Regions from separate parts of the Cohnella herbarum genome, predicted to be linked through region 2. Evidence: a T-box and tRNA genes for the amino acid it is inferred to sense, from the RefSeq annotation. Region 2 holds a T-box; the other holds one or more tRNA genes.
The links. The T-box of region 2 lies ahead of ileS (isoleucine--tRNA ligase). A T-box ahead of a tRNA ligase gene usually reads a tRNA of that ligase, here a tRNA-Ile.
Positions count from the first base shown of each region.

Region 1: it encodes a tRNA-Ile, which carries the amino acid that the T-box ahead of ileS (isoleucine--tRNA ligase) is inferred to sense. The anticodon was not compared.

Region 1 is NZ_CP051680.1:6,333,188-6,337,602, forward strand. Features, by position in the region: gene HH215_RS26880 (stalk domain-containing protein) at 1-100, shown strand, start outside; gene HH215_RS26885 (hypothetical protein) at 210-920, shown strand; gene HH215_RS36760 (hypothetical protein) at 992-1,120, shown strand; gene HH215_RS26890 (hypothetical protein) at 1,685-1,864, shown strand; tRNA gene HH215_RS26895 (tRNA-Phe) at 1,983-2,059, shown strand; tRNA gene HH215_RS26900 (tRNA-His) at 2,068-2,142, shown strand; tRNA gene HH215_RS26905 (tRNA-Pro) at 2,229-2,306, shown strand; tRNA gene HH215_RS26910 (tRNA-Asn) at 2,310-2,385, shown strand; tRNA gene HH215_RS26915 (tRNA-Ile) at 2,390-2,466, shown strand; tRNA gene HH215_RS26920 (tRNA-Glu) at 2,473-2,550, shown strand; gene HH215_RS26925 (ribonuclease H-like YkuK family protein) at 2,579-3,175, shown strand; gene HH215_RS26930 (nucleotidyltransferase domain-containing protein) at 3,210-4,004, shown strand.
Region 2 is NZ_CP051680.1:2,334,555-2,338,969, forward strand. Features, by position in the region: gene ileS (isoleucine--tRNA ligase) at 1-1,974, opposite strand, end outside; T-box leader at 2,018-2,319, opposite strand; gene HH215_RS10560 (DivIVA domain-containing protein) at 2,429-2,914, opposite strand; gene HH215_RS10565 (YlmH family RNA-binding protein) at 3,003-3,788, opposite strand; gene HH215_RS10570 (YggT family protein) at 3,804-4,070, opposite strand; gene HH215_RS10575 (cell division protein SepF) at 4,078-4,415, opposite strand, start outside.

The DNA.
Region 1 (4,415 bases), 4.0 Mb from region 2:
TTTGCAGATGTCAGTGGACGATAACGGGAATATATTTTTACTCGATGATGGGATTCTGAAACGGGTGAACGTGTATAAAAGTAATCTTGAAACAAAGTAAAAGGTATGATATATTTTCCATATCATATTCACACAAATAAGCACCGTGCCAGTGGAATCTTTTGATTCCGCGCGCACGGTGCTTATTTGTGTTTAAGGAGGCCATGGAAATGTACGATATCGTGAAGTCGCCAGGAAAGAAAGTAACCGAGAAATGGTTGGAAAAAGCGTTTGCTCCATTGAGCGATTTTTTGGCGCGGGAGCATCCCGACGAGAAGGATCAAATGATGGGTTATCTGATGTTCATGGGCAACGAGGAGGGCGAGTTCCACTATAAGAACAGCATTACAAGAGCGTATATTGTGTTCGACCAATCGGGAGCCGTCGTCTCCCAAAGCGATTCGGCTTTACAGTATCAATTCGAAGATATGTTCGGACCCCGAGGGGAATACAAGTCTTTGCAAGAGTACTGCCTGCATCCTAGTGTGACTCGATGGATAGAACAATCACTAAACAAAAGCGCAGTAGCCAAATACGGATTAGAGGTCGGAGTTTTCTTGCAGGAGTTATGGGGACCCATGGTCAATTACGATTTTAGCGACTTAAAGGTCGGTTTTCCGCTTCGTGGCCCCAGGCTCCCTTATTGCTTATTTCTGTACCCGTCAGAGTACCACGCGTTGGTCGCATTTCAATTTATCGGCGATGAGATCGTAGAGCGTAGATGCAGCGTAGCGCAATATAACGATTATCTCGAATGCGAACGCAGGTTAACGATCGAGGGTTGGCGGGGGATCGCTATCATTCGTGAAATGCTGGAGCATATCTCGGCACTTCGAAGAGATATGCCGCTCCTCGTTCGTAATGCTTGCCCTCGTAGATAAAAAAACGATTGACACCTATTTCAGGATGATTTATGATTTAGCACATTACCCGAGAGAGGAGACGGATGAAGATGAGAAAAGCGAAAATGTATCTAAGCTTCCAGTTTAATCACCAGTGGAATCCCGAGACGGATTGCCGCCTCATTCCGCATGCGCCTGAACATCGATCCGTCGGCAAACCTTTCTCCGAGGAATATTAGGCCTTTTCAACAGGGTCATAATGTTTATTACGAGCAACGGGCTGCTGGCATAGCGGCCTTTTTTTGTTGGAGCCGGACGATTCGGACGGAATTCCGCGGAAGAAGGCGAAGTGCAGGCAGCCTTTATTTGTTATAAATATACACAAGAGATAAATTTCCAAAAATAAAAAATAATGGTTGACAATGAAAAAGAGGCGATGCTATGATAGGCCTCGTAAACAAAAACGAAGCAAAGAGGTGAAGGGAAATGAATCGCTTCCTCGAGACGATTACAGGAAATGATAAGCCGCACGACGAGCATCCAGCTATCGGATATATGCAGCAGGAGCCTCATTTTGCCGACCCTCAATTTCATAATCAAGATCTTTACAGACGCCATAGACGAACGGTTCAACGGTTGAGACTAAACTCCCGTTGAAAGCCGGAAGTTCTACATAAGCGTTCCTCGTAAAGACGACTTGATCCCAAGTGGTCTTTTTCTATGGCTGAAATGCCGTGGAAGAAGGTCGAGCGGGCGGAAGTGGTCTTTTTTCATACCCATCAGCGAAAGGCAGGGCGACTACGATGAGAAACAGCAAACAGCCTCATTATCAGCCAATCGAGCATGAGATCAATCGAGATTTTATTGCCGATCTCTATAGTTTCCTATTGCCTCATAACCGCATGGGTAGTCAATATTTGAATATGAAACAGCGAAGTATGCCGCAGCACGAGCGGCGAAGCTTACCTTCGTTGACCGGGTGAAGCTAACCCCTATATTCACGTATTGAGCTACCCGAGATCCGGACGATCCGTTCTCTGCCTATTGGCAGCGGCGGTCATGCCGGAGATCCGGTAGCTTTTTTGTTGACAAGAATGACACGGTCGGGTAGCTCCAATCGGTAGAGCGGTGGCCTGAAGAGCCACGCGATGGGGGTTCGAGTCCCTCTCCGACCACCACCAATATGGAGGCCATGGCGAAAAGGCGAACGCGGCGGATTGTGACTCCGTTAGTACCAGTTCGAGTCTGGTTGGTCTCCCCAACTTTCAATATGGATAGGCGTCATCAGATAGGCTGCCGTAAAGTCGGTCAACAGATCAGCGGGGAATACCCGCTACTATCCTCCATCGGGATGTAGCTCAGCTTGGCTAGAGCGCTTGCCTTGGAAGCAAGAGGTCGCAGGTTCGAGTCCTGCCGTTCCGACCATACAGGGATATAGCCAATTCGGTAAGGCAGACGGCTGTTAACCGTCCACATACAGGTTCGAGTCCTGTTATCCCTGCCAATTTGCTGTACTAGCTCATGAGGTTAGAGCACTCCGCTGATACCGGAGAGGTGCCTTGTTCGAATCAAGGGTACAGCACCATCCCATGACTCCGTTGACAAAATGGCTTAAGTCACCAGACTTTCAATTTGGTCAGTGCGGGTTCAAGTCCCGTCGGAGTCTCCAAACGTACTTAGAAATATAGGTGAAAATCATGAAAAGACGAAAGTACGCATATATCCACGAAAGCCTCTTCCGGAACGTCACGGATAATCATATGAGCATGGACGACGTGTTTGATCGAATTCGCGGCTTCATGCGGAGCGATCCGCGAGCCCGGTACCAGCTGATCATCGGAACGGATGCCCAGGTTCATTCCGGGCACACGAAATTCGTTACTTCCGTCGTGATTTATCGACCCGGTCGAGGCGCTTGGTTCTGCTACCGAAAGGTCGTTATCCCTCGGGAAATCCGCTCGATTCAAGAGAAGCTGACATTGGAGACAACCTTCAGTCAGGAGATCGCGATGATCAACGACGATGCCAAACGCGCTTCACTGGAGGATATCATCCTTCCTTACGTTTATCAGGGGGCCGAGCTGCAATTGTTTATCGATATCGATGCGGGCACCGACGCCAAGCGCAACAAGACGTCGATATTCGTAGCCGATATGGTCGGAAGGGTGGAAGCGATGGGGATGTCGGCAAGGGTAAAACCTGATGCGATCGGAGCATCCGCGGTCTCGAACCGTTTTACGAAGACGCCTTATCGAGGTTTTGCGTCGGCGACCGGAACTTCTTCGTCCCATTAATCATTCGCCTAGTAAATAGAAAGGGGAGCTCCCCATGTCCGATAGTATCCTGAAATCCATCCTTAACGAATTGAACAAGATCGAGCAAACGGAAGACGTGCGTATCCTATACGCTTGCGAATCAGGAAGCCGGGCGTGGGGGTTCCCTTCGCAAGACAGCGACTACGACGTCCGCTTCATCTACGTTCGCAAGCCGGAATGGTACTTATCCATATTCGACCGGAGGGACGTCATTGAACGGCCCATCAGCGACCTGCTCGACGTTAACGGCTGGGACTTGAGAAAAGCGCTGAATCTGTTCCGCAAGTCGAATCCGCCGCTGCTTGAATGGCTTCAATCTCCGATCGAGTATATGGAGCAATACGGAGTGATCGACCGGATCCGCGGCGTCTCGTCCCGTACCTTCTCACCCAAATCTTGTATGTACCATTATCTTCACATGGCCAGAGGGAATTACAGAACCTATTTGCAAGGGGAGCGTGTCAGACTCAAGAAATACTTCTACGTACTTCGTCCCGTTCTCGCATGCGAATGGATCGAGAGATATGATACTATGCCTCCGATTTCGTTCGATGAGTTGCTGGATAGAATGATCCCCGATGGCAGCGAGTTGAAGCTAGTCGTGCTTGATCTGTTTCGGCGGAAAAGAGCGGGGGAGGAGCTCGACGACGAGCCGAGAATAGATACGATCAACGACTATTTGGAAGAAAGACTGGCTCATTTTGAGGCCGCGGCCGCTTCCCTGGAGGGAGCGGAAGGCCGGCTGGATAGCCATCTGGATTCCTTATTCCGCTCCGCATTGCATGAAGCATGGAGCGTGAAGCATTAAACAATGGGGCTTACGATCGGCGCCATCCTGCGATTGACGGGATTTCGGAATGATCCCGCAGTGCCGAAGCGCTCGCTTCCGGTATGCTGCAGAGATGGGCGGCGTAGGCCTCTCCCATATGGAGGTTCGAATCCTTCTCACATTGTAGATGTGAAGCCATGGTAGGCACTCGACTTCTAATCGAGAGCAAGACAACCGAAATGCCGGAATCGGAATTCTCCGCGAAGCCTTCGGGCAACGCACCCGCGCCAAGCTTTGCGGTCCGCGGATACCGGCGGGGGAAGAATGGTTCGTTTGCGCGTAACTGAAAGTGGATAGTCGTCGATTAGCAAAGGGATCGGCAGCTCCCGCCGAACGACCGCGCACGGAACATACGCGACTCCCGTCTCAAGCGAGACTTCCGCCGAAGCG
Region 2 (4,415 bases):
ACCGTCGATTGATGCATAGAGGGCGTAGAAAGCATGAGTGTTGACGAGCGTATCCACGACTTTGGATTTGGCTTCGCCCACGATTCCTTTAGAGAATCGTTTGCTGTTCCAAGGTGCGCTATCCGCTAGCAACGACCAACGGAAAGCGTCCGTCCCGAATTCATCTATGATCTCCCAAGGGTCGATTACGTTCCCCTTGGACTTGCTCATTTTCTGACCGCTTTCGTCCAGAACGTGACCCGTGGAGATAACCGATTTGTACGGCGCTTTGCCGTTGTACAACGTCGAGACCGCCAACAAGCTGAAAAACCATCCGCGAGTTTGGTCGATTCCTTCGCAAATAAAGTCGGCCGGATATTGCTCTTGGAATTTCGCTTCGTCCCCGAACGGGTGAAAATATTGAGCGAACGGCATGGAGCCGCTGTCGAACCAGACGTCGATCACTTCCGAAGCTCTGTTCATGACGCCGCCGCATTCGCACCGAAGGTGAACCGCGTCAACGTAAGGCTTGTGCAGCTCGATATTTTCCGCAACGTCTCCGATGGCAAGAACGCGAAGCTCCGCGATACTATGAGGTGCTTTCTCTTTACCGCAAGATTCGCAAGTCCATACGTTAAGCGGTGTGCCCCAATAACGGTTACGGCTGATGTTCCAATCGACCAGGTCCTCAAGGAACTTTCCGAAGCGGCCGTCGCGAAGATGCTCGGGATACCACTGGATCGACTTATTGTTTTCGATCAATTGATCTTTAACGGCGGTCGTCTTGATAAACCAGCTCTCCGTCGCGTAATAGAGGAGAGGCGTTTTGCAGCGCCAGCAGAACGGATAACTATGCTCCATTCTTTCTTTGTGGTGCAACAAGCCTTTTTCGGATAACATCTTGACGATGTCGACGTCGCAATCCTTGACGAAACGACCAGCCAAGTCCGTTACTTCGTCGATGTATTTGCCTTCGTTGTTCACGACCATCAGCATTGGGATTTCGTGCTGGCGAGCTACGCGGTAATCGTCTTCCCCGTGCGCCGGGGAAATGTGAACGATCCCCGTACCGCTGGAATCCGTAACGTAGTCCGCATCGATGACGCGATAAGCGTTTTCTACCGTCACGTACGGGAACAGCGGCTCGTAATGAAGGCCGACAAGCTCGCGACCTTTGACGGTGCTTAAAGTTTCGTATTCGCCCTTCATGACTTTGTCAGCCAAAGCGGAAGCGATAATGTATACTTCTCCGTCTTGGCGAACTCGGACATAATCCAATTCCGGATTAACGGCAAGCGCGACGTTCGCTGGAAGCGTCCACGGAGTCGTCGTCCATGCGAGAATGAATTCCCCGGTTTCCTTCAGCTTGAATTTCGCCGTAGCCGTCAAATCTTTGACATCCTCGTAACCTTGGGCAACCTCGTGCGAGCTTAACGTCGTCTGGCAGCAAGGGCAATACGGACTTACTCGGTGACCGCGGTACAGCAATCCTTTATCATGGATCGTCGCCAGAACATGCCATACGCTCTGGATATAGTTGTTATCCAACGTGATGTAAGGATCGTCCAGATCGGTCCAATAAGCGATCGCTTCCGTCAGCTCGCGCCATTGGCGCTCGTATTCGAACACGCTCTCTTTGCACTTGATGATGAACGGCTCGACGCCGTATTTTTCGATCTCTTGTTTACCCGAAATGCCGAGCTGCTTCTCGACGCCAAGCTCGACGGGTAAGCCATGCGTATCCCAGCCGGCTTTACGAATAACGCGATAGCCCGACATCGTTTTATAGCGGCTTACGAAGTCCTTAATGACACGACCGAGTACATGACCGATATGCGGCTTGCCGTTAGCGGTTGGCGGTCCTTCATAGAAAACGAAGTTTGGTTTCCCTTCGCGATTGTCGATCGACCGGCGGAACGTGTCCTCCCGGTTCCATTGTTCCAAAATACGCCGTTCGCGTGTTCTTGCTTTTTCTTTAACGTCTACGCGTTGCATCGTTCCTCATCCTTTCGTGACAATAAATAAAACCCCGCCCCTGGAAAGGGACGAGGTTATCTCGCGTTACCACCCTTGTTCCGCCCTGCTTCCTCGTGGGAAACTGACGGCAACTCGCAACGCATCGAAGGCTCGACAGCTTGGCTGCGATTCCTTACGTCATGCGCGTTCCCTATAACGGTGGACGTCCGGCGCCGTTTACTACCCTTGGGCATTTCATGTCCTCGGGGTTCTACGGAGCATCTCGGGGATGATTTTCGGCACGTTCCTCATGCTGGCTCGCAGCTGCCGCCAGCTCTCTGGATTTCGGACAACGTGACTACTTTTTCCCGTCTTCGACATTTCAGGAATTAATCTTATATCCCTGTTATACTTTTTGGCGAAGCTTTTGTCAAACCCGTTATCGATAATATAATCAAAAAAAGATCCCAAGAGGGATCTTTCCCGACGGAACTTAGGCTTCGATGCCACGAGGTTCGCGGCTATCCAGCGAATCCCATCCATCTTGCGTCAACAGTTCCATCTGCGTTTCAATCAATGCGCGGAACCGAGCGCGATAGATCGTCGCTTGTTTCTTCAATTCCTCGACTTCCAAAGCGACTTTGCGGGACTTGGACAGCGCATCGTTAATAATGCGATCCGCGTTCTTCTCCGCTTCCTTCACGATGAGCTGAGCTTCTTTCTTCGCATTGCCTCTCAACTCGTCTGCGGCTTCCTGCGCGACGATGATGGTTTTGCTTAGCGTTTCCTCAATGTTAGAGAAGTGGCCGAGCTTATCCTGAGACGCCGCGACTAAATTTTGCAGCTCCTTGTTCTCGCGGATCATCGCTTCATAGTCCTTGATGATCTGATCGAGAAACTCGTTCACTTGATCCTCGTCGTATCCGCGAAGTCGGCGTGCGAATTCTTTGTTATGGATGTCCAATGGCGTAAGTGGCATTGGCGCACCTCCTAGAGTCTAGTTTCCATGTTATGTAGCTTGTTCAATGACTGAATTCGACGAAAGCCGCGAAAATCCTTCTAACCGGCTACACAAATTTACCGACTCTCACTCTGATTCGTCCGCTTTTCGACACGCCTTCCACTTCGAGCACCTTAAATCTGCCGAACCCTTTCATCGAAACGATATCTCCCGCCTTCAACGGATGAGACGGATCTTCGACCGGCTTCCAACTCACCCTGCATCGTCCCGCCTTGATCGGAGCGAGAATTTTCGTCCGGCTCAGCCTAAACACGTCGCTTGCGATACCGTCCAACCGCATGGAAGCTACGGATAACACTTGCTCTTCTAGCTTAATAACGACTTCCTTTAGTTCTTCGAGAGGCCGTATACTGACGCTTACGTCGATACGGTGAGCTTGCTTCATGTGACCGATGAGAAAATCACCGATCTCTTCGGCAATAAGCGCATGGCAGCCATCCTCGTTCAAGTGCAAATCGCCGATCTTATCCCTTTTGATGCCAAGCCCGAGCAGCGCCCCCAAATAGTCCCCATGATCCAATTCGGATATGCGGCGGTCTTCGGAGGTTATGACTAATACCGCGATACCAAGATCGACATCATCCAACCTCTTATAGTCGGGCGCGATGATTGCCCGTTGCCTTTCGGCTTGAGCCGTACCGCCGGATAACAGGACTTGGGCATCGGGATGGCGATTCGCAAGCGTAAATAAAATATGCGCCTGGCGAGGGTCGAGAAAATCCGTCCGCTTCGTCTCGTGACGTTCAGCGGCGCGTTCGACCCATTCCCAGACGCGATCCACGAATGCTTTTTCATCCGGATGAAAATGCTCGTAAATTTCTCTATGCGACATTTGACACCTTCAATCTTAGAACAAGAAATTCAATACGGCTATAATCCCTTGGGCTACGAAGCCCAATGCGAAATAGGCAACGATAGGCGAAATATCGAGCATTCCTCCAATAGGAGGAATCAGACGGCGGAACGGTTTTAAGTATGGCTCCACTAACTTGCCTAACAGTTCCCCTACGAAGCTTTCGCGGACGGAAGGTAACCAAGACATAAGTACGTAGATAATGATCATATACGAGTAGATGCGATACAAAATACCGATATAACTTTCTATTTGATCCAACCTGGTGTCACCTCATTTTGGGGTAGTCAGCGGTTTCCTCAGACAACATCTCCGTAATCGTTCCCGACACTTCCACCGAATCCGGCGTGCAGAGGAAGATGTCCGGTCCTAACTTGGAGATGTGGCCTCCGAGTGCATACACGGTACCGCTTAAGAAGTCCACGATCCGAATCGCTTGATCCCTTCTGACGCGCTGCAGGTTTACAACGACGGAACGGCGGGATTTCAATTGATCGGCGATTTCCTGCGCTTCATCATAGGAACGGGGCTCCGTGAGCACGACCCGGGAGTTTTTCTGGGAATGAATACTAACGACGTTATTCTTTCCTGATTGTTTACGCGAAT